4 regions of the Variovorax sp. YR752 genome follow, and region 2 is predicted to be linked to each of the others. Evidence: predicted binding sites of a transcription regulator. Region 2 holds the regulator's gene; each other region holds the start of a gene.

Region 1 (5,823 bases), on a different contig from region 2:
CCCCCACCGAATCCGCCGAAGCCCGGCGCCTGATCGCCCGCATCGAAGCCCTGTCCACCTCGCACGACCCCGTGCACGACGGCGTGCGCGTGCGCTGGCGCCGCTTCGGCACCGACACGACGAAGCCGCCCATCGTGCTGCTGCACGGCGGCCACGGCAGCTGGATGCACTGGCTGCGCAATGCCGAGGCCTTGTCGGCCGAACGCACGCTGCTGCTGCCCGACATGCCGGGCTTTCACGATTCCGATGCGCTGCCACGCGTGGCGCCCGGCGAAGACGCGCTGGTGCCGCTGCTGGCCGCGCTGGGCGGCACGCTCGACGCGCTCATCGGCGCCGGCACGCCCATCGACCTCGGCGGTTTCTCGTTCGGCGGGCTCACCGCCGCGCGCTTCGCGGTGCGGCGCGGCGCCATCCGCCGGCTGGCGCTGATGGGCAGCGGTGGCCACGGCACCTTGCGCCGCATGACGGTCGAGATGATCAACTGGCGCGCCGCGCCCGACCGCGAGACCGAGCGCGCCGCGCTCATGCACAACCTGGGCGCGCTGATGCTGCACGACCCGGCCGCCATCGATCCGCTGGCCTTCGAGATCCACGACCTCTCGTGCCACGGCACGCGCTTTCGCAGCAAGGAGGTGTCGCTCTCGGGCGGGCTGCAGACCGCGATCGACACGCTGGCCGTGCCGACGCTGCTGCTGTGGGGCGAGTTCGATGTCACCGCCGACTCGCGTCCGCTGGTGGCGCAGCTCGCAAGCGAAGGGCCGAACCGCGAAGGCGTGGTGATCGACGGCGCGGGGCACTGGGTGCAGTACGAGCGCGCCGACGCGGTCAACGCGCAGCTGCTGAAATTCTTCGGCTGAGGTTCACAGGCCCAGCGCGCCTGCATGCCGGCGCCAGAACGCCGCATCGGGGAAGCTGCCTGCGCCGGCCGCGGCGTTGTCGGCCATGTGCTCGGCGCGGCTCGTACCGGGGATCGCGCAGGTCACGGCCGGATGGCTCAGCACGAACTTCAGCAGCACCTGCGCCCAGCTGGTGCAGCCGATTTCGGCAGCCCAGGCGGGCAGCGGCTTGTCGCGCAGGCGCCGCAGCAGGCCGCCGCCGCCGAAGGGCATGTTGACGATCACCGCCACGCCGCGCTCGGCTGCGAGCGGCAGCAGGCGCTGCTCGGCGTCGCGCGCGTCGAGCGAGTAGTTGATCTGCAGAAAGTCGAGCGTCTCGGCGCGCAGCACGGCCTCGACTTCGCCGTAGGCCGAGGCGGTGTAGTGCGTGATGCCGAGGTAGCGCACGCGGCCCTTGTCCTTCCAGCCGCGCAGGGTGGCCAGGTGCGTGCGCCAGTCGACGAGGTTGTGCACCTGCATCAGGTCGATCTGCTGCGTGCGCAGCCGCGCGAACGATTGCTCCATCTGCGCGATGCCGGCCTCGCGGCCCGAGGTCCAGACCTTGGTGGCGAGGAAGGGCTTGGTGCGCGGCTTGGCGGCGGCCAGCAGTTCGCCGGTGGTTTCCTCGGAGCGGCCGTACATCGGCGAGCTGTCGATCACCGTGCCGCCGGCCGCGAAGAGCGCCTCGAGCACGCCGGGCAGGCGCTGGTATTCGTCGGTGCCGGGGCGTTGGTCGAAGCCGATCCAGGTGCCGCAGCCGATGACCGGCAGGGCTTCCTTCGTGGAGGGAATGGGGCGGGTGGTCATCTGCATCGCGGGCCTGCTCGGTTGCTGCTGGGCGAAGGAGGGGAGCGCGGCGCCCGCGCACAGGGCCGCGCCGAGCCGCAGCAACTGCGCGCGCGTCAGGGCAAGAGGGCGGGGCTCGTTCGTGAAAGGCGTCGTCACGAACGAAATTCTGCGCCCGCGAGGCCCGCGGGCGGAAGGGGCCTCAGCGCAGGTAGCGCCCGTCGGCCTTGAGCATCGACAGCTCGGAGAAGGTCAGCCCGCGGTGCTCGCCGGGCCGGTACGACACGGCGATGCCGCCGAGGTCGAGCGTCTTGAACGACTCCAGGCCCTTCTGCAGCGACTCGGGCGTGGGGTTCGCGCCCGCGCGCTTCAGGCCCTCGACCATGACCTTGGCCGTGACGTAGCCCTCCAGGCTCGCGTAGCTGAACTCGGTCGCGCCGATCTTCTTCATCGCCGCCTGGTACTCGGCGATGACGGGCATCGCGCTGTTCCACGGGTAGGGCACGACCTGCGAAATGACCACGCCGGCCGCGTCCTTCTTGATGTCCTGGAAGAGTTTTTGCCCATTCAGGAAAGAGAACGAATAGAACGCCGTCTCGCCGCCGGCTGCGCGGTAGGCCGAGATGAACTTGGCCGCCACGTCGTTGGTGGCCGACAGCACCACGGCCTTGGGCTTGAGCTTTGCCAGCTCCGCGGCGCGTTCGGCCGCATCGGAGCCGTCGTTCTTGATGGCGACGCTGCCGACCATCTTGTCGCCGCGTTCGGCAATGAACTTCTGCGTGCTCTCCATCGCCGAGCGCGCGCCGGGGTTGTCGTTGTGCGCGAAGGCGATGCGCGACAGGCCGATCGTGAACAGGTGGTTCACGATGCGGCTGTATTCCTCGTCGAAGCTGATGCGCACCGGAAAACCGAACTCGCTGAACTTCACCACCGGGCCCGCGCCCGTGTACGGGCCGACGACGGGAATCTTCAGCTCGTTGGCCGCCTTCAGCGCGCCGACCGCCGACGAGGTGCCGATGGGCATCAGCACGCCGACGGCGCCGTCGCGCGCGAAGGCCTTGACGTTCTCGGCGCCCTTGGCGGGGTCGTAGGCGTCGTCGAGCTGGCGCAGCTCGACGGGCCGGCCGTTGATGCCGCCGCTCGCGTTCAGCGCGGTGAACATGGCGCGGATGCCGACGAGCGGCTCGGTCGACAGCGACGCGAGCGGGCCGGTCTGCACGTAGGTCTGGCCGATCAGCAGCGGCTTGGCGGTCTGCGCCTGGGCGGCGGGAGCCACCGTGAAGACGAGGGCGGCGAAGGCCGAAGCCAGCAATTGAATCTTTTTGTGGATCATGGTCACAAATTGTTAACAAACCGATCTTAAGGCGCTGGCCTTCGCAGGTAAATCGATCTCTGGTTGCGACCTGGGAAATACTGTATAAAAATACAGTTAACAGTTGCAATCATGGGCCTCCCTTTCCTCGACTCCTTTTCCACCGCCGCCGGCCGCGGCGTCTGGCATGCCGACGAACTCGGTCTGGCGGACGCGCAGGTCGTGGCCACCGGCCATGCCGCGCTCGACGCCGAGCTGCCCGGCGGCGGCTGGCCCGTGGGCGCGATGACGGAGCTGTTGCAGGCCACGCCCGAGGCCCATGTCTGGCGCCTGCTGCTGCCCGCGCTGGCGCAGGCCGTGGAGGCGCGCGAGGGGCCGGTGGTGCTGGTCGGCGCGCCCTACGAACCCTGCGGCGCCGCGCTGGGGGCGCAGGGGCTGCCGGTGGAGGCGCTGATGTGCGTGCGCAGCGACGCCCCGGCCGCGCGGCTGTGGGCCTGCGAGCAGGCGCTGCGCTGCGCCGAGATCGCCGCCGTCGTCGCCTGGCTGCCGCAGGCCCGCGTGGGCGAGCTGCGGCGGCTGCAGCTGGCCGCGGCGCAGCACGAGGTGCTGCTGTTCGTGTGCCGGCCCGAGTCGGTGGCGCTGTCGGCGTCGCCCGCGCGCCTGCGCCTGCGCGCCGAGCGCTGCGCGGACGACCCGGCGCAGATCGCGCTGCACATCCTCAAGCGCCGGGGGCCGCCGCTGGCCGCGCCGGTGCGGGTGCCGGCGCGCAACGCCCGCATGAGCGCGCTGCTGGCCGCCGCCCGCGTGCGGCGCCAGTTGCGCCTGCAGCCGCAGGCGTCCGTGACACCGGCCGCCGCGCCGTCGGCCACGGTGGTGCGCATCGATGCGTGGAAAGGAGGCCCGGATGCACTGGATCGCCTTGCAGTGGTCGTCTGAAGCCGAGGAAGGCGACGCACCCGACATGCCCACGCCCGAGGCCCTGGGCTGGTGGGCGCTGCGGTTCACGCCGCACGTCGCCTGGCAGGACGAGGCGCTGATGCTCGAAGTCTCGGCCTGCGAACGCCTCTGGGGCGGCCGCGCGCCGCTGATGCGCCAGCTGCTGGCCATCAACCCCGTGCCCGACGCGCGCATGCTCGGCGCGCAGGGCGCCACCAGCCTGATCGCGCTGGCGCGGCTGCGCCTGTTCGCGCGCAATGAACACCGGCCCGCCGAGGTGCCCGCCGGCCTGCCGCTGGACACGCTGACGGCCGCGCGCGGCCACCTCGACCTGCTCGCGCGGCTGGGCTGCCGCACCTGGGGCGATGTGGCCGCCTTGCCGCGCGGCGGCCTCACGCGGCGCTTCGGCACCGAACTGCGCGCGGCGCTCGACAGGGCCTGGGGCCTGCGCCCCGAAAGCCACGCCTGGCTCACGCTGCCCGACGTGTTCGAGCAGAAGCTCGAATTGCCCGCGCTGGCCGAGACCGGGCCCGAACTCATGTGGTCGGCCAACCGCCTGCTCTCGGCGCTGCAGATCTGGCTGCGCGCCCGCCAGCGCGGGGCGCGCGCGCTCGAGCTGCAATGGACACTCGACCTGCGGCGCCTCAACGGCGTGACCCTGCCGCCGCACCAGCAGCTCACCGTGCGCACGGCCGAGCCCACGCAGGACATGGCGCACCTGCGCCGCCTGCTGTCCGAAAAACTCGCGCTCACCACGCTGGCCGCGCCCGTGAGCTGGCTGAAGCTGCGCACGCTCGAAACCGATCCGCTGGCCGGCGCCAGCACCAGCTTCCTGCCCGAAGACAACCGCAAGGGCGACAAGCTGCACGAGATGGTCGAACGGCTCAGCGTGCGGCTCGGCGCCGACCAGGTGCTGGTGCCGGTCGCGCAGGCCGACCACCGGCCCGAGCGCCAGCAGCAGTGGCGACCCGCGCTGCAGAAAGAGAAAACGCCTGCGCCCGACAAGGCCCGCAAAGAAGCCGCCTCGCAGCCCGATGCGATCTATCCGCCCTGGCTGCTGCCCGAGCCCTTGCGGCTCGAGATGGACGGCGAGCGCCCGTGCTACTGCGGGCCGCTGCGCAAGCTCGTCGGGCCGCAGCGCGTCGAGGCCGGCTGGTGGGGCGGCGAGGACGACGGCGGCCAGCCCGCGATGCGCGACTACTACGTGGCCGAAAGCCCCGAGGCCGGCCTGGTGTGGATCTTTCGCGAGCGACCCGCCACGCGCTTTTCGTCGGGCGAGGTGCGCTGGTACCTGCAAGGCTTCTATGCCTGACCTGAGCGGCAAGGAGGAACGCAAGCGCCTGCCGGCCAAGGTGCATGTGCTGCCGCAACGGCAGAAGCCGGTGCCGGGGTTGCCCGACTACGCCGAGCTGCACTGCCTCACGAACTTCAGTTTCCAGCGCGGCGCCTCGACGCCCGAAGAGGTGGTCGAGCGCGCCTACCACCTCGGCTACGCGGCGCTGGCGATCACCGATGAATGCTCGGTGGCGGGCATCGTGCGTGCTTATGTCGCATTGCGTGATCTGCCTGCGAAGCTCGACGAGTACGAGCGCGAGAACCCGGATGAACCACCGATCCCGCGCAACCCCGGTTTCCGCCTGCTGTTCGGTAGCGAGTTCCGCTTCGAGCGCTTCAAGCTCGTGGTGATCGCGAACGACACCGAGGGCTGGGGCAACCTCTGCGAGTTCATCACCGCCGCGCGCAACACCGAGTTGCCCAAGGGCGAGTACCGCGTCGATTGGGACACGAGCGACGTCGCCTCGCTGCAGCGCTGCCAGGTCCTTTTCGTGCCGCGCCGTCCGCCGGGCGGCATGCCGGACGCGGCCACCGTGCAGGAAGACCTGGCCGCGGCCAGGGCGCTGTACGGCGACAACC
Region 2 (5,823 bases):
GCTGGGCGCCGGAGGACAGCCTGGCCTGGGCCATCATGATGGCCTGGGACCTGGGCGGCAACTGGGCCACCGAGCTGCAGCGCATGCGCCTGGCGCTGCGCCTGCCGGTGTCTCGCATCAACGAACTGCTGCCGCCGTACCCGGGCGACAAGCCGCTGGTCACGGCCGACTATGCGGCGCTGTTCCGAAGCCTGAAGGTCGATGGCAGCCTGGGCAGCCAGGCGCTCGCCGCTGCGCCGGAATCCGGCATCGAGGGTGTCGGCTCGAACAACTGGGTTCTCGCCGGCTCGCACACCACCACGGGTGCGCCGCTGCTGGCCAACGACCCGCACCTCAAGCTGAGTGCGCCGGCGCTGTGGTACTTCGTGCGCATCGAGACGCCGCAGGGCAAGGTGGCCGGCGCCACCATGCCGGGCCTGCCCGCCGTGGTGCTCGGCCAGAACGATCACATCGCCTGGGGCTTCACCAACACCGGGCCGGACGTGCAGGACCTCTACCTCGAACGCATCCAGCCGGGCGATCCGGGCCGCTACCAGACGCCGCAGGGCTGGGAGAAGTTCGAGACCTTCGCGGAAACGATCAAGGTCAAGGGCGGGCCGGACGTGGCCGTGACCGTCCGCGCGACGCGCCACGGCCCGGTGATCTCCGACGGCGCCGCCGGCGAGGGGCTGACCGGCCCGGCCGGAACGCCGACCTATGCCATCGCGATGCGCTGGACGGCGCTGGACCCGGACCCCGGCACGCTGGAGGCCACCATCGACATGACGCAGGCGCGCTCGGTCGACGAGTTCATCCGCGCCACAGCCCGCCACGTCGCGCCGATGCAGAACATGGTGGTGGCCGATCGCAGCGGCCGCATCGCCATGGTGTCGGCCGGCCGGGTGCCGCTGCGCAAGCCCGACAACGAGCTGAAGGGCCAGGTGCCGTCACCCGGCTGGGAGGCGCGCTTCGATTGGGCGGGCTACCTCGACCCGACGGCCACGCCGCGCGAGGCCGACCCGGCGCGCGGCTGGATCGCCACTGCCAACCAGCGCATCCACGGGCCCGACTATCCGCACTACATCACCAGCGAATGGGCGCTGCCCTATCGCATGCAGCGCATCGAGCAGATGCTGACGGCGAAGCAGAAGCATTCGATGGCCGACATGCAGGCCATGCAGCGCGACGAGCTCTCGCTGGCCGCCGTGCGCCTGCTGCCGGTGCTGCGCCGGGCGGCGTCCGAGCATCCGCTGGCGGCTGCGGCGCAGCGCGAGCTGGCCGGCTTCGACGGCCGCATGGCCGGCGACAAGGCCGCGCCACTGATCTTCTGGGCCTGGGCGCGCCACCTCGCGCAGGGACTGTTCGCCGACGAGGCCGGCGAGAAGGTCTGGGCCGGCAGTGCACGCGCCTATCGGGAGGCGCTCGAGGCCGTGATGGAGCGTGACGACGCCTGGTGGTGTGACAACAAGACGACGCCCGCCGCCGAGACCTGTGCGCAGCAGAATGCGGCGGCGCTGACGCAGGCGCTGAGCGAACTGCAGGCGGCGCAGGGGCCGGACATGGCGGCCTGGCGCTGGGACCGCGCCCACCAGGCGCGCAGCGAGCACCGGCCGTTCAGCAAGGTGAAGTTCCTGGCGCGCTGGTTCGAACTGCGCGCGCCGGTGGGCGGCGACACCTACACGGTGAACGTGTCACGCGTGACCCTGAAACCCGACAGCAGCACCGGCGAGCTCTACCTCGACGAGCATGGCCCGTCGCTGCGCGCGATCTACGACCTCGGCGACCCGGCGCAGTCACGATTCATGCACTCCACCGGCCAGTCAGGCCTGGCGCTGTCGCCGCTGTATGGCAGCTTCGTCGAGCGCTGGGCGAAGGTCGACTACGTGCCGGTGTGGGGCGGGGTGGCAGAACACACGCTGCTGCTGCTGCCGCAACGTTGAGCGCGCGGGCCGCTGCGCAAGCGCTCAGACGTGACCGAACAGCGCCTTGCGCTGCGGCGTGTACTTCCACCAGGGTGCGGCGGGGGCGCCGCGCATGAAGTCGGTGGCGGCCATGAAGGTATCGAGCACGCACGGGTCTTGCCGCTGACCGGTGGCGGCACACAGCGATTGGTAGAGCACGAAGGCATCCTTGCCGCGCAGCTCGGCCGGTGTGCGGATGCCGATCAGGCGCAGATCGGCGGCCAGCGCGGGGCCGATGTTGGGCAACTGCTCCAGTTCGCGGCACTCCGCCGCCGTGGCCGCCTTCGGGGCCTTGATCGTGGGCGCGGCGCTCATCTCACATCAGCATGTTGTTGCGGATCAGGCCGACGGCCAGGCCCTCGAGTTCGAAGTACTCCTCGCCCGGCTGCACGACGATGGTCTGGAAGTCGGGGTTCTCCGGGATCAGCTCGATGACGCCGCGCGAGCGGCGGAAGCGCTTGACCGTGACCTCGTCGCCGAGGCGGGCGACGACGATCTGGCCGTTCTTGGCGTCGCTGGCCTTCTGCACGGCGAGCAGGTCGCCGTCCATGATGCCGGCGTCGCGCATGCTCATGCCGCGCACCTTGAGCAGGTAGTCGGGGCGGCGCGGGAACATGCTGGCCTCGACCAGGTAGGTCTGGTCGACGTGTTCCTGCGCGAGGATCGGGCTGCCCGCCGCGACGCGGCCGATCAACGGCAGCGACAGCTGCGCCAGGCTGGGCAGCGGGAGCGTGAACTGCTTGCCGCGCGACTCGTTGAGTGCGCGCAATGTGTCAGACTTCAAGCGGATGCCGCGCGAGGTGCCACCCACCAGTTCGATGACGCCTTTGCGCGCCAGGGCCTGCAGGTGCTCTTCGGCGGCGTTGGCCGACTTGAAGCCGAGCTCGGCGGCGATCTCCGCGCGCGTGGGCGGAGCGCCGGTGCGCTCGATGGCGCTTTGCACCAGATCGAGGATTTGTTGCTGGCGGTCGGTCAGTTTGGGCTTTTCCTGCACGGGCGCTCCTGGGCGGGAATGACGTCGTCGCTGGATGAATGTCCAGTGGCTGTATTTTCATCCAGTTTCCCGAAAATGCAAGACAGCACACGCAGCGTGGCCGTGCTGGCCACCGGCGGCACGATTGCCGGCACCGCCGCCGACCCCGGCGACAACATCGGCTACACCGCCGCGCAGCTCGGCGTGAAGGCGCTGGTGGAGGCCGTGCCGGCACTGCGTGAGGTGCCGCTGCTGACCGAGCAGGTGGCGCAGCTCGACAGCAAGGACATGGACTTCGCGGTCTGGGCCACCCTGGCCCGGCGCGTGGCCGAGCTGCTGGCACGCCAGGACATCGCCGGCGTCGTCATCACCCATGGCACCGACACGCTGGAGGAGACGGCGTATGCACTGCAGCGCCTGCTGGCGCCGGCCAAGCCGGTGGTGCTGAGCGCGGCGATGCGCCCGGCCACCGCACTGCTGCGCGACGGCCCTCAGAACCTGCTCGATGCGGTGACGCTGGCGCGCGAGCCGGGAGCACGCGGCGTGATGGCGGTGCTTGCCGGCACAGTGCATTCCGCGCTGGACGTGCGCAAGGTGCACAGCTACCGCGTGGATGCCTTCGGATCGGGCGATGCCGGGCCGCTGGGCTACATCGAGGAAGGCCGCCTGCGGCGCCTGCGCGACTGGCCGATGGTTGATCCGCTGGGGCTCGAGGCTCTCGAGAAGGGCGCCTGGCCCTGGGTGGAGATCGTCACCAGCCACGCCGGTGCGCGGCCCGAGGGCGTGCACGCATTGGTGAAGGCAGGCGTGAAGGGCCTGGTCGTCGCCGGCACCGGCAACGGCAGCCTGCATCACGCACTGGAAGCCGCACTGCTGGAGGCGCAGCGCGCCGGCGTCGGCGTCTGGCGCAGCACACGCTGCCTGGCTGGACCGGTGCAGATGAAGCCCGGCGACGGATTGCCCGCCGCCGGAACGCTCACGCCGGTGCAGGCGCGCATCGAGCTGATGTTGCAGCTGATGCGCGGCTGAACCGCGCGCGGTGGCTCAGACCACCGTCAGCGTCACGTCGATGTTGCCGCGGGTCGCGTTCGAGTACGGGCAGACCTTGTGCGCGGTGTCGACCAGCGCCTGCGCGTCTTCCTTGGCCCAGCCGGGGATGCTGATCTGCATCGCCACCTGGATGCCGAAGCCGGCCGGGATCGGGCCGATGCCGACGTCGGCAGTGATCGAGGCGTCCGCCGGAACGACCTTCTTCTGCTGGGCGGCGACGAACTTCATCGCGCCCATGAAGCAGGCCGAGTAGCCCGCCGCGAACAGCTGCTCGGGGTTGGTGCCGTTGCCGTTGCCGCCCATCTCCTTCGGCGGCGCGAGCGTCACGCTCAGCTTGCCGTCGTCCGACTTCGACGTGCCTTCGCGGCCGCCGGTGGTGGTGGCTTTGGCGGTGTAGATGATCTTCTCGATGGCCATGGTGGTTTCCTTCAGGCGTGGTGGGAATGGGGATCGGCCTCGAGCAACTGCGTGCGCAGCTGCTGCAGGCGACGGGTGAGCGCGACGAGTTCGTCGGCACTGCAGCCGGTGGCGGCTGCGAGTTCGCGGGGCACCGAGGCGGCGCGGCGCTTCAGCGCGCGGCCCTCGGCGGTGAGATGGACGAGCACGCGGCGCTCGTCATCGGCGGCGCGGGCGCGGCTCAGCCAGCCCGAACTTTCCATGCGCTTGAGCAGCGGCGTGAGCGTGCCGGAGTCGAGGTAGAGGCGCTCGCCGAGCTCGCCGACGCCCAGGCCGTCGCGCTCCCACAGCACCAGCAGCGCCAGGTACTGCGGGTAGGTCAGGCCGAGCGGCTCGAGCAAGGGCTTGTAGAGCCGGGTCATCGCCAGCGAGGCGGAATACAGCGCGAAGCAGAGCTGGTTGTCGAGCTGCTGCCAATCGGTGGCAGCAGCCGATGCAGGGGAGGTCGTCGTGCGAGCCATGGCGAGACTGTACTAAAGAGCGAGCAATTAAATTGCGTACAATATAAATGCCCTAACGCCAGCAGGGTTGCTGGCGCGGCGTTCAGCCCGCCGAAGTCATCTCGTCGATACGGGTGCTCAATTCGAGCCAGCGCGCCTCGAGCCGCTCGATCTCGTCGTTCACGGCCTTCAGCCGCTTGCCGGCCTCGGCGAGCTTCTCCGCTGTCAGCGAGGCATCCGCAAAGGCGGCCTCGAGCTTGTCGCGCTCGCCGAACAGCACGTGCATGCGGTGGTCGGTGAGCGTCAGTTCCTTCTTCAGCGGCTTGGCCTCGTCGGCACGCGCCTGGCGTGCGGCGGCGGCGGCCTTGCGGTCTTCCTTGCGCTTCGGCGCGGCATCCTCGCGCAGCTTGCGCGACTGTGCCGACGCCGCCTTGGAGGCCTCGCGCGACTGCTCGAGCAGCCACTTCTGGTAGTCGTCGAGGTCGCCGTCGAAGGGCTTGAGCGCACCGCCGGCGACCAGCCAGAACTCGTCGCAGACCTCGCGCAGCAGCGCGCGGTCGTGGCTGACCAGCATCACAGTGCCCTCGAACTCGTTGAGCGCCATCGACAGCGCCTCGCGCGTCGTCAGGTCGAGGTGGTTGGTCGGCTCGTCCATCAGCAGCAGGTTGGGGCGCTGCCACACCAGCATGGCCAGCACCAGGCGCGCCTTCTCGCCGCCGGACAGCGTGCCCACCGGCTGCGTGACCATGTCACCGACGAAGCGGAAGGAGCCGAGGAAATCGCGCAGTTCCTGCTCGCGCGCGGCGGGGCCGACGTCGCGTGCCAGGCGCACCATGTGCATCAGCGGGCCATCGGCGGGCGAGAGCACGTCGAGCTCCTGCTGCGCGAAGTAGCCGATCACCAGACCCTTGCCTTCGGTCATCGTGCCGGCCAGGGCGGCCAGTTCGTGCGAGATCGTCTTCAC
Region 3 (5,823 bases), on a different contig from region 2:
CCACCCAGCGCACGTTCTCCGGCGGCTCGGCCGGCGCGATATCGAGGTTGACCGCCACCGCCTCGCCGTCGCTGCGCACCAGCACGCACTCGAGCACCTCGGTCGGGCTGGCGTTGATCTCCTGGTGCGGCACGAAGGGCGGCACGTAGATGAAGTCTCCCGGGCCGGCTTCGGCGGTGAACTCGAGCCGCTCGCCCCAGCGCATGCGCGCCCGGCCCTTGACGATGTAGATCACGCTCTCCAGCGGCCCGTGGTGGTGGGCGCCGGTCTTCGCATTCGGATGGATGTGCACCGTGCCGGCCCACAGCTTCTGGGCGCCGACGCGCGCGAAGTTGATCGCCGCCTTGCGGTCCATGCCGGGCGTCTGTGCGGTGTTGGGGTCGAGCCTGTCGCCAGGCACGACGCGCACGCCGTCGTGCTTCCAGGCGGGGCTGCCGGGGGAATGTGTGCTGCTCACGGTCCGGGCCTGCGGAAGTCGGGACAGGCCCATTCTGCCCGCCGCCGCGGGCTGCGGTGCACGCGCGTCAGCGTCCCAGCCAGGCGAACAGGCCGCGCTTCGGTTCGGGCCGGGCCGCCGCCGCGCTGCGCGAGACCATCAGGTTCGAGCCGAGGTAGAGCGCATTGAGCAGGCGTGCGCCGCGCTCGGCGCTCATGCCGGGCCATTCGGCGATCTGCTTGAGCGAAGCCGCCTCGCGGCGCAGCCGGTCGGCCGCCGGCGTCAGCGCGCCCGGCAACGGCAGGTCGTCGACGCGCGGATTGCGCAGCACACGATAGGCCGCCGTGCCGCCGATCTCCTGCAGCAGCTTGCCGCGCGGCCCGTGCAACGCCAGCCGCCACAGTGCCGGCGCCAGCGAGTAGTACTGCTCGTCGGCCGCGACACGGTCGCTCATCGGGTGGCCGGGCGGGCGCACGTTCGGCGGCTCGACGCTCATCGCCGTGACACGACCCAGCGAGCGCTCTGGCGCCTCGGTCAGCGGGCGCGGCGAGTGGTAGATCATCTGCGCCGGGAACACCGTCATCGGCCAGACCAGTTCGGCGAAGCGCAGATAGACCAGTGCCGGCTCCTGCAGGCGAACACAGGCGGCAAGCACCTCGAGCGCATCGGACTCCTCGCTACGGCGCTCCAGCGAAGCCAGTTCGGCCATCAGCGTGCTCGACAGTATCGTCGGCCGGTCCGAGCCCTGCATCGACCGCTCGTGGAGCTCGTCGAAACTGCTGACGCGCCACAGGGTGGACGCGTGTTCTTCGGTGGGCATGGGAGTCTCCGGATCGGATGCTGCGACGGCTTGACAAGTTCAGTATGCACATTTGATTGATCCGCGCCAAGCGTGGAGCACCGCCCAGATGCAGGCTGCCGGCAACACCGGAGCCCACGGCATGTCCATCGCCCACAGCGTCGCACCACTGACCAGGCACCACGTTAGCGGAATCGCCCACCAGATCACAGAGGTCGCACGGTAAGCGGGCGCAAACATCAGTAACGTACCGAGGGTACCGAGCACCGTTGCATCCGGGGTCAATCCGAAACTCTCGGTTTCCATCCAGTGGCGGCCGAAAGCCGGCAGCAGCGCGGGCATGATCAGCGCAGCGGTGCCCAGCAGGATCGGGCCGGCGGCAGGCGGGTTGTCGATCCGTCGCACCTTCCAGCTCGCGCCGGCCAGCAATGCGGCCTGGGCCGCGAATGCCGCAGCGAACCAGTTCGCCGCCCAGTTGATCGCCGCATAGCGCTCGGCGTGAAAGGCCCAGGCCACCCAGGCCCAGGCGAGCGACAGCGCGAGCAGCCAGGCGCGCGGCGCCCACGTGGCGCGCCGCCACCACGCCACGCACAGCACGACCCAGCCCAGCGCCACCGGCAGCTGCCAGGGCCACAGGGCCTGGTGGTACAGCTCGAACAGGCGGAAGTAGGTGCGCGGGGAGAACAACAGGAAGTCGGACAGGCGGTAGGTCCACCACTCGGTCATGGCGAGCACCCCTGGCCGCGCCGGAGGCTACAGCGCCGCGACATGCGCCGCGATGCGCGCACGCAGCGCGGCATCGGGCATGGTCCCGCGCGCCGCGCCGAGGTTCTGGCGCACATGCGCAACGCTGCTGGTGGCCGGGATCGCGCAGCTCACTGCCGGGTGCGAGACGATGAACTTCAGCACCAGTTGCGCCCAGCCATCGCAGCCCAGCTCGGCGGCGAAGCCGGGCAGCGGGTGGCGCTGCAGCGCGCGAAGCAGCGCCCCTTCGCGGAACGGCCGGTTGGCGATCACGGCGATGCCGCGCTCCTGCGCCAGCGGCAGCAGGCGCCGTTCCGCCTCGCGGTCGAGCGGGTTGTAGCTGAGCTGCACCACGTCGATCGGCTGGCTGCGCATCAGCTTCTCGATCTCGTCGTGGCGCCGCCCTTCCGAGGTGCTGATGCCGACGTAGCGCAGCCGCCCGGCCGCCTTCATGGCAAACAGCGTCGGCAGGTGCTGCTCCCAGGCCAGCAGGTTGTGCACCTGCAGCAGGTCGAAGCGCGGCACGCCCCAGAAGCGCCGCGACGCCTCGATCTGCGCGGGCCCCTTGGTGCCCGCGCCGATCCACACCTTGTCGGCCGAAAACACCGGTGCCTTGCCACCCAGCTTCGCCAGGCCGTGGCCGATCACCGGCTGCGACGAGCCGTACATCGGCGACGAGTCGATCAGCCGCCCGCCGGACTCGAAGAAGGCGCGCATCACCTCGGCGCAGGCGTCGCGGGCGACTGCATCGTTGCCGACGTTGAAGGTGATCCAGCTGCCCAGGCCGACCACCGGGATGCGCTCGCCGGAGGACGGGATCGGCCTGGTGGCCACCGTGGCCGCCTGCGCCATCACGCCACCGTGCAGAGCCAGCGGCAACGATGCGGCCAGCATCTGCACGGCGCGTCGGCGCTGCAGGTCCGTCATCGCAGCACCCTTGCCTCTCAGCCGCCGGCGCGTCGCGCCGCGTGGCCTTCCCTGACCAGCAGTTCGATCACCCGCTCGACATGGTCGCCCTGGATCTCGAGCACGCCGTCCTTCAGCGCACCCCCGGCGCCGCAGGCGGTGCGCAGCCGCTTGCCGAGCGCGGCCAGCGCCTCGTCGTCGAGGGCGAGGCCACGCACCAGCGTCACCGTTTTGCCGCCGCGGCCCTTGCTCTCGCGGCTGACGCGCACGCGGCCGTCGCCGCGCAGCGCCTCGCGCGCCCGTGCAGCGCACAGGCAGCCGGACAGCGGCTGGCGGCATTGCGGGCAGGTGCGCCCGCCGTCGGTGGAGTAGACGAGAGCCATGGCTTGCCGATTCTTCCACGGCCCACTCCACACCGGTGCCACTGCGGCCACTCCGAACGGCGACCTGGATACGTATACAGTACCCTCGCATCCCGCTTCGCCATGACCGCCGCCACCCTGCCCGCCGATCTCTTTGCCGCGCTCAACGACGAGCAGCGCGGCGCAGTGGCACATGGCAGCGGCCCGCTGCTGGTGATCGCCGGCGCGGGCACGGGCAAGACGATGACGCTGGCCGCGCGCGTCGCCCGGCTGGTCCTCGACGGCGCCGACCCGAACCGCCTGCTGCTGCTGACCTTCTCGCGCCGCGCCGCGCAGGAACTGGCGCACCGTGCCGGCCGCCTGCTGCATGCGGCGCTCGGCTTTCGCGCGACGCAGGCTGCGCCCACCCTGCCCTGGGCCGGCACCTTCCACGCGGTGGGCGCGCGACTGCTGCGCGAGCATGCGGCGTCGATCGGGCTGTCGCCGCAGTTCACGCTGCTCGACCGCGGTGACGCCGAAGACCTGATGGGCATCGTGCGCCAGCAGCTCGAACTCGGCAGCGGCGGCCAGCGCTTCCCGCTCAAGGGCACCTGCCTGGCGATCTACTCGCGCGTGGTCAACGCGCAGCTCGGTGTCGACGCGGTAGTGCAGCAGGTCTTCCCCTGGTGCCGTGGTCACGAGCCGGCGCTGAAGCAACTGTTCGCCGCCTACATCGACGCCAAGCAGCAACAGCAGGTGCTCGACTACGACGACCTGCTGCTGTACTGGCAGCAGATGTTGGAGGAGCCGGCGCTCGCCCATGCCATCGGCGCACGCTTCGAGCAGGTGCTGGTCGACGAGTACCAGGATACCAACCGCCTGCAATCGGCCATCCTGAAGGCGCTGAAGCCCGACGGCCGCGGCCTCACCGTCGTCGGTGACGACGCGCAGTCGATCTACTCCTTCCGCGCCGCCGACGTGCGCAACATCCTCGACTTCCCGGCGCAGTTCGAGCCGTCCGCCGAGGTGGTCACGCTGACGCACAACTACCGCTCGACGCAGGCCATCCTGGCCGCTTCCAACGCCGTCATCGCGCTGGCCACCGAGCGCCATCCGAAGGACCTGCACAGCCCGCGCGAGGGGCCGCGGCCGCGGCTGGTCAGCGTGGCCGACGAGATGGCGCAGGCGCGCGGCGTGGCCGACGAGGTGCTGCTGCTGCGCGAGGGTGGCCTGGCGCTGAAGCGCCAGGCGGTGCTGTTTCGCACCGGCCACCACAGCGCGGCACTGGAACTGGAACTGACGCGCCGCGGCATCCCCTTCGTCAAGTTCGGCGGGCTGCGCTTCCTCGAGGCGGCCCACGTGAAAGACCTGCTCTCGGTGCTGCGCTGGGTGCAGAACCCGCGCGGGCGGCTGGCGGGATATCGCGTCGTGCAGATGATCCCGGGCCTGGGCGCGGCCTCGGCGCGGCGCCTGCTCGATGCCATCGCCGCGGCCGACGATCCGCTGCAGGCGCTGCACACCTTCAAGCCGCCGGCCGCCGCAGCGGCCGACTGGCGCGGCTGGCTGGCCGCGCACGAGGCGCTGCGCGAGGCCGGCTGGCCCGCGGCCATCGCGCAGGCGCGGCGCTGGTACGAGCCGCATCTCGAGCGGCTGCACGAGGACGCGACAATCCGCCGTGCCGACCTGGCCCAGCTCGAACGGCTGGCTGCGCAGTACCCGAGCCGCGAGCGCTTCCTCGCCGAGCTGACGCTGGACCCACCCGAGGCGACCAGCGACGCCGCCGACGAACCACACCGCGACGAGGACTACCTGATCCTGTCGACGCTGCACTCGGCCAAGGGCCAGGAGTGGAGCGCAGTGCACATCCTCAACGCGGTCGACGGCTGCATGCCGGCCGACCTGGCCACCGGCCATGCCGACGAGATCGAGGAGGAACGCCGCCTGCTCTACGTCGGCATGACACGGGCGAAACACCACCTGACGCTGTGGGTGCCGCAGCGCTTCCACATCACGCAGCAGTCAGCCGGCGGCGATCGCCACCTGTATGGCTCGCTGACGCGCTTCATTCCGGAAGACCTGGCGCAGCGCCACTTCGACCGTGTCGTGCCGGCGTCGACCCTGGCCGCCGAGACGGCGGGCGCCGCCCTGCCGTCCATCGACCTGATGGCGCGTGTGCGGCGCGCCTTCTGAAGCCGATGGACCTACTGCACAGCGACGCCGGACTCGATCTCGACCGCCGGCGTCTTCGCTGCCCGCCCCTTGCGGCCACGCGTGGCAGGCTTCGCGGCGCGCTTCTTCGCGGCGACCTTCGGCGTCTTGGCCGGCCGGGCCGGCTTGGCAGCCTTGGCCACGCGAACCTTCTTCGATGCCGGTTGTGCCGCCGGCGCATCGATCAGGAAGGCGTCGCGATCCTTGGCGCCGGCGATCCAGGCCGGCGGGCGGCCGTGGCCGGTCCAGGTCTGGCCGCTCTTCGGGTCGCGGTACTTGGCGACACCGCTGCTGCGGCTGGCCCGGGCCGGCGCCTTGCGCGCCACGGCGCGGGTGCGGCCGCCTGCGAGGCCGACGTCGGCCGCGCTGAGGCCGTAGTCGGCAATGAC
Region 4 (5,823 bases), on a different contig from region 2:
CATCAACATGGCGATCAACAAGAAGGCCATCATCGACGGCGTGTACCTCACGACCGGCGTGGCTGCGAAGAACCCGATTCCGCCGACCATGTGGTCCTACAACGATGCGACCAAGGACGATCCGTACGACCCCGAAGCGGCGAAGAAGCTGCTGGCGACGGCCGGCTTCCCCGACGGTTTCAGCACCGACCTGTGGGCCATGCCGGTGCAGCGCCCGTACAACCCGAACGCCAAGCGCATCGCCGAGCTGATGCAGGCCGACCTCGCCAAGATCAACGTCAAGGCCGAGATCAAGAGCTTCGAATGGGGCGAGTACCGCAAGCGCCTGCAGGCCGGCGAGCACCAGATGGGCATGCTGGGCTGGACCGGCGACAACGGTGACCCGGACAACTTCCTGTACACGCTGCTGGGCTGCGCCTCGGCCAAGTCGGCTAGCGGCAGCAACATCTCGAAGTTCTGCTACCAGCCGTACGAAGACCTCGTGGTGAAGGCCAAGAGCACGGTCAAGCAGGCCGACCGCGATGCGCTCTACAAGAAGGCGCAGGTCATCTTCAAGGAGCAGGCGCCGTGGTTCACCATCGCGCACGCGGTGCAGTTGAAGCCGGTGCGCAAGGAGGTGGTCGACTTCAAGCTGAGCCCCTTCGGCCGCCATACGTTCTACGGCGTGGACATCAAGTAAGCCGTGGTGGTTGCACCCATCGCCATCGTGGCGGCCATGCACGAGGAGCTGAGCGCGCTCCTTGCGCGAATGCCCGACGAGCAGCGCGTGCGCGTCGCCGGTCGCGACTTCTGGATCGGCCATCTGCAGGGCCAGCCCGTGGTCGCGGTGCTGTCGCGCATCGGCAAGGTCGCGGCGGCGGTCACGGCCACGGTGCTGCTCGAACGCTTCGGCGTGCGGGCGATCGTGTTCACGGGCGTGGCGGGCGGACTCGCGCCGGGCGTGAACGTCGGCGACGTGGTCGTGGCGACAGAGCTGCTGCAGCACGACATGGACGCCTCGCCGATCTTTCCGAAGTACGAGGTGCCGCTGATGGGGCGTGCACGCTTCGCGGCCGATGCGGCCATCGGCGATGCACTGGCGGCGGTGGCTGAAGGTGCCCTGCGTGACCCGGTGAGCCTGGTGGGGCAGAAGGCTGTCGATGAGTTCCATCTGCGGTCACCGAAGGTCCATCGCGGCCTGCTGATCAGTGGCGACCGCTTCGTGTCGACCACCGCGGAAAGCGGGGCCCTGCAGCGCTCGTTGCCCGATGCGCTCGCGGTCGAGATGGAAGGCGCGGCGATGGCGCAGGCCTGCCACGACTACGGCGTGCCCTTCGCGGCACTGCGGACCATTTCAGACCGCGCCGACGATGCCGCGCACGGCGACTTCACGCGCTTCGTGGCCGAGGTGGCGAGCCGCTACAGCCTGGCCCTCGTCGACGCGTGGCTCGCCTCCTTGCCGCGCGACGCGGCCTGAAAAAAGCTACGGCGCGAGCCGGCGCAGCGACGGCAGGTCGCGCAGCAGTGGCGGGATCGAAAGCGCCAGCAGCAGCGCGGCCAGCGGCACGACGCAGATGAAGCCCACGTGCTTGAAGCCCAGCGCGCCCACCGCGCCCCCGAGCACGAACATGCCGACCAGCCCGCCGCAGCGGCGCAGCCGGCTGCGGTCGTGGCGCACCGGCAGCGGTGTGGACGGCGCGCGTCGGTTCCAGTAGAGCATCTTGCCCAGCTCGATCCCCACGTCGGTGATGTTGCCGGTCATGTGGGTGGTGCGCGTGCTGCCGCCCGAGGTCTTCGACGCCACGGCGTTCTGCAGCCCCATGATGAACGACAGCAGCAGCACTGTGAGCGGCACCGCGAACGGCGTGGCCCAGGTCAGCGTGATGGCGCCGGCGAGCCCGAACGGGAACATCAGCGCGGCCTCCAGCAGCAACGGCAGCGCATACACGCCATGCAGCCGATGCTGGCGTGCCCAGTTCACCAGCACCGCGCAGACCGCGGCGCCGCTCACGAACGCGAGGATCGCGCCCAACGCGTTCAGCAGCAACGTGAGGTTGCCCAGCACCATGCCGTCCGCCAGCTGCGAGGCGAAGCCGGTCATGTGCGAGGTGTACATGTGCAGCACGAGGAAGCCGCCCGCATTGACGGCGCCGGCATTGAAGGCCAGCAGCAGGCCGAGCGCGGTGTTCGTCGACGGCGCGCGGTGGCGGTTGGTGAGGAAACGAAGTCTGCGCACGGGGCCCTCCAGGTCAACTGCCTGTCGGCAGTCACTCTAGCACCCGATGCGCGGCGTTACTTGAGCCAGCCGCGCCGGCGGAAGTACCACATCGGCCCCAGCGCGCTCGCTGCCATCAGCGCCAGGGCGTACGGGTAGCCGCCCTGCCAGTCGAGCTCGGGCATGTACTTGAAGTTCATGCCGTAAATGCTCGCGATCAGCGTGGGCGGCAGCAGCGCGACGCTGGCCACCGAGAAGATCTTGATGGTCTTGTTCTGGTTGATGTTAATGAAACCGACGGTCGCATCCATCAGGAAGTTGATCTTGTCGAAGAGGAAGGCCGTGTGGTTGTCCAGCGATTCGATGTCGCGCAGGATCTGCCGCGCCTCTTCGAACTGCTCGGCGTTGAGCATCTTGCTGCGCATCATGAAGCTCACGGCGCGGCGCGTGTCCATGACGTTGCGGCGGATGCGGCCGTTCAAGTCTTCCTGCCGCGCGATGAGGCCGAGCACTTCACCGGCCAGCTCGTCGGTGACGTTGCCCGAGAGCACTTTCTTGCCCGCCACTTCGAGCTCGTCGTAGATGTTCTCCAGCGTGTCGGCGGAGTATTCGGCGTCGGCGTCGAAGAGCTTGAGCATCACTTCCTTGGCGTCTTCGATCAGCCCCGGCGCGCGGCGTGCGCGCATGCGCAAGAGGCGGAACACGGGCACGTCTTCGTCGTGGATCGAGAACAGCACGCCGCGGCTGCGCAGGTCGGTGTTGTGTTGGTTGAGGATGAAAGCCACGCGCACGGTGCGCGGGTCTTCGTCGTCGTCGATCAAGAAGTCGGAGCGGATGTGCAGTTCGCCGTTGTCTTCTTCGTAGAAGCGCGCCGACTCCTCGATGTCCTCGTCCATCGCGTCTTCGGGAATCGAGAGGCCGTAGTACTGCTTGATCCAGCGCTTTTCTTCGAGCGTGGGCGACTCGAGATCGACCCAGATCGGCTGGAACTTGGAGAGCTCTTCGAGCGACTCGATCTCTTCCTGGACGAGGCGGCCGTTGGCGAGCGTAAAGATATTGAGCATGGGCTCACTCCCGGGAATGACTGAACGATGGGCGAGGGAGGGGCGCTTTCAATTCCCGCAGACCCGGCGTCAGTACATCATGCGCGGCGTCGCAAGGGAGTTGAAAGCTGCCGAGACGGGGCGGTTTCCATGGGGAGTCTCCGGTTGCAGCGAGGCGCGATTATGTCACTGGCCATTGGGCGGCAAGGCACTCGAACTGGACGGACATACAGTAAAGTCGTGCCCATGCAGACCGCTGCGCCCCCCATTGTTTCCACCGCACCCAAGACGCAAGCCGAGCGCCTGGCCGCGGCGCTTGCTGCGCTCAACGACGACCAGCGCGCGGCGGTCGAGCACGGCGTGGGGGCGGCGCTCGGCGAAGACCACCGGCCGCTGCTCGTGATCGCCGGCGCAGGGTCGGGCAAGACCAGCACGCTGGCGCACCGGGTGGCGCACCTGATCGCGGGCGGGGTCGATCCGCAGCGCCTGCTGCTGCTCACCTTCTCGCGCCGCGCCGCGCAGGAAATGGAGCGCCGCGCGGGCCAGGTGCTGGCGCGTGTGCTGGGCCTGAAGTCGGAACGCCCGCCGGCGCTGCCGTGGGCCGGCACCTTCCACGGCATCGGCGCGCGGCTGCTGCGCGAGTACGCCGCGCAGATCGGGCTCGACGAGAACTTCACCATCCACGACCGCGGCGACGCCGAAGACCTCATGGGGCTGGTGCGGCATGAGCTGGGGCTGTCGTCCACGGTCAACCGCTTTCCGCGCAAGGGCACCTGCCTGTCGATCTACTCGCGCTGCGTGAACACGCGCGCGCCGCTGGCCGAGGTGCTGAAAGACAACTTTCCCTGGTGCGCCGAGTGGGAGGCCCAGCTCAGGATGCTGTTCGGGGCGTACGTCGAGGCCAAGCAGCAGCAGAACGTGCTCGATTACGACGACCTGCTGCTCTACTGGGCCGAAATGGTCGCCGAGCCCGCGCTGGCCGCGCATGTCGGCGCGCGCTTCGACCATGTGCTGGTCGACGAGTACCAGGACACCAACCTGCTGCAGGCCGCGATCCTGCGGGCCATGAAGCCCGACGGGCGCGGCGTGACGGTGGTGGGCGACGACGCGCAGTCGATCTATTCGTTCCGCGGCGCCACGGTGCGCAACATCCTCGACTTTCCGTCGCAGTTTTCGCAAGAGGCGCGCATCGTCACGCTGGAGCGCAACTACCGCTCGACGCAGCCGATCCTCGACGCGTCGAACCGCGTCATCGCGCAGGCCGCCGAGCGGCACGCCAAGACGCTGTGGACCGACAAGCCCTCGGCCGGCAAGCCGGTGCTGGTGCTCGTGCCCGACGAGGCCGGGCAGGCGCGCTGGGTGGCCGACAAGATCCTGGCGCACCGCGAGGGCGGACTGGCGCTGAAGTCGCAGGCGGTGCTGTTTCGCACCTCGTCGCACAGCGCGGCGCTCGAACTGGAACTGGCGCGACGCAACATCCCGTTCGTGAAGTTCGGTGGGCTCAAGTTTCTCGAGGCCTCGCACGTGAAGGACCTGCTCGCGGTGCTGCGTTTCGCGCAGAACCCGCGCGGACGCATGGCGGGCTTTCGCGTCACGCAGCTCATTCCCGGCGTGGGCCCGGCCACCGGCACGCGCCTGCTCGACGCGATGGACCAGGCGGCCGACCCGGCCGCGGCCGTGCGCGACTTCGTGCCGCCGTCGGCCGCGCGCGAACAGTGGGCCGACTTCGCCCAGGCCTATACCGCCTTGCGCGAACCGTCGCTGAAGTGGCCGGCCGATGTGGAGGTCGCGATGCAGTGGTACCAGCCGCACCTGGAGCGGCTGTACGAAGACACCTCGGGCGTGCGGCGTGCCGATGTCGAGCAACTGGCGCGGCTCGCGGGCGGCTACGGCTCGCGCGAACGCTTTCTCACCGAGCTCACGCTCGATCCGCCCGAAGCCACCAGCGACCGGCCCGGCCCGCCGCTGCTCGACGAGGACTACCTGATCCTGTCGACCATCCATTCGGCCAAGGGCCAGGAGTGGAATTCGGTGCATGTGATCAACGTGGTCGACGGCTGCATGCCGGCCGACGTGGCGCAGGGCGCGCACGAGCTGGAAGAAGAGCGGCGCCTGCTCTACGTGGCAATGACGCGGGCCCGCGACCACCTGCACCTGGTGATGCCGCAGCGCTTTCACATCACGCAGCAGGCGGCGCGCGGCGACCGGCACCTGTACGCCAACCGCACCCGCTTCATCACCGAGTCCGACCTCGCAGGCTTCGAGCTGCAGACCTGGCCGCCGCCTCCGGTGCTGCCGCCCGCCGTGCCGCCACCGGCCGCGGTGATCGACCTGCGCAACCGCATGCGCGCCGCCTGGCGCTGAGCGGGCCAGCCCTTCGGTCGGGAGGGTCACTGCGTGCGATGTGTGGAAACACTTGCTTCCAATGTGCCGCAACCGCATACCCCTGCACGGGGACAGCTATGGAAACAATAGCGGATTAGGGCATGCAATACACCGGCCCGTCACTCGGGCAAGCCCCGGTATTGCAATACCGTGACAGCTTGGGCATAGTGAATCCGACCGCCCCCTTTCTCACCTCTCTCT

What was found. Region 2 encodes LexA, which represses DNA repair genes until DNA is damaged. Its sites were predicted from a motif close to ACTGTATNNNNATACAGT; they were not measured.
Region 1: a site for LexA is predicted at 3,074-3,091, ahead of imuA (translesion DNA synthesis-associated protein ImuA). Genes of this name have one in related genera too.
Region 3: a site for LexA is predicted at 3,332-3,349, ahead of AAG801_RS33510 (ATP-dependent helicase). Genes of this name have one in related genera too.
Region 4: a site for LexA is predicted at 3,454-3,471, ahead of AAG801_RS06520 (ATP-dependent helicase). Genes of this name have one in related genera too.

What each region holds. Positions count from the first base shown of each region.
Region 1 is NZ_CALRZC010000100.1:12,856-18,678, forward strand. It holds gene AAG801_RS22185 (alpha/beta fold hydrolase) at 1-857, shown strand, start outside; gene AAG801_RS22190 (aldo/keto reductase) at 861-1,781, opposite strand; gene AAG801_RS22195 (ABC transporter substrate-binding protein) at 1,864-2,994, opposite strand; gene imuA (translesion DNA synthesis-associated protein ImuA) at 3,106-3,909, shown strand; gene AAG801_RS22205 (DNA polymerase Y family protein) at 3,878-5,221, shown strand; gene AAG801_RS22210 (error-prone DNA polymerase) at 5,214-5,823, shown strand, end outside.
Region 2 is NZ_CALRZC010000081.1:19,183-25,005, reverse strand. It holds gene AAG801_RS19540 (penicillin acylase family protein) at 1-1,919, shown strand, start outside; gene AAG801_RS19535 (helix-hairpin-helix domain-containing protein) at 1,944-2,255, opposite strand; gene lexA (transcriptional repressor LexA) at 2,257-2,934, opposite strand; gene AAG801_RS19525 (asparaginase) at 3,010-3,942, shown strand; gene AAG801_RS19520 (organic hydroperoxide resistance protein) at 3,958-4,380, opposite strand; gene AAG801_RS19515 (MarR family transcriptional regulator) at 4,392-4,880, opposite strand; gene AAG801_RS19510 (ATP-binding cassette domain-containing protein) at 4,963-5,823, opposite strand, start outside.
Region 3 is NZ_CALRZC010000221.1:1,617-7,439, forward strand. It holds gene AAG801_RS33485 (cupin domain-containing protein) at 1-457, opposite strand, end outside; gene AAG801_RS33490 (hypothetical protein) at 525-1,256, opposite strand; gene AAG801_RS33495 (hypothetical protein) at 1,296-1,961, opposite strand; gene AAG801_RS33500 (aldo/keto reductase) at 1,989-2,906, opposite strand; gene AAG801_RS33505 (translation initiation factor Sui1) at 2,924-3,268, opposite strand; gene AAG801_RS33510 (ATP-dependent helicase) at 3,371-5,416, shown strand; gene AAG801_RS33515 (H-NS histone family protein) at 5,428-5,823, opposite strand, start outside.
Region 4 is NZ_CALRZC010000018.1:8,048-13,870, reverse strand. It holds gene AAG801_RS06540 (ABC transporter substrate-binding protein) at 1-679, shown strand, start outside; gene AAG801_RS06535 (5'-methylthioadenosine/adenosylhomocysteine nucleosidase) at 686-1,456, shown strand; gene AAG801_RS06530 (YoaK family protein) at 1,463-2,215, opposite strand; gene corA (magnesium/cobalt transporter CorA) at 2,272-3,258, opposite strand; gene AAG801_RS06520 (ATP-dependent helicase) at 3,484-5,601, shown strand.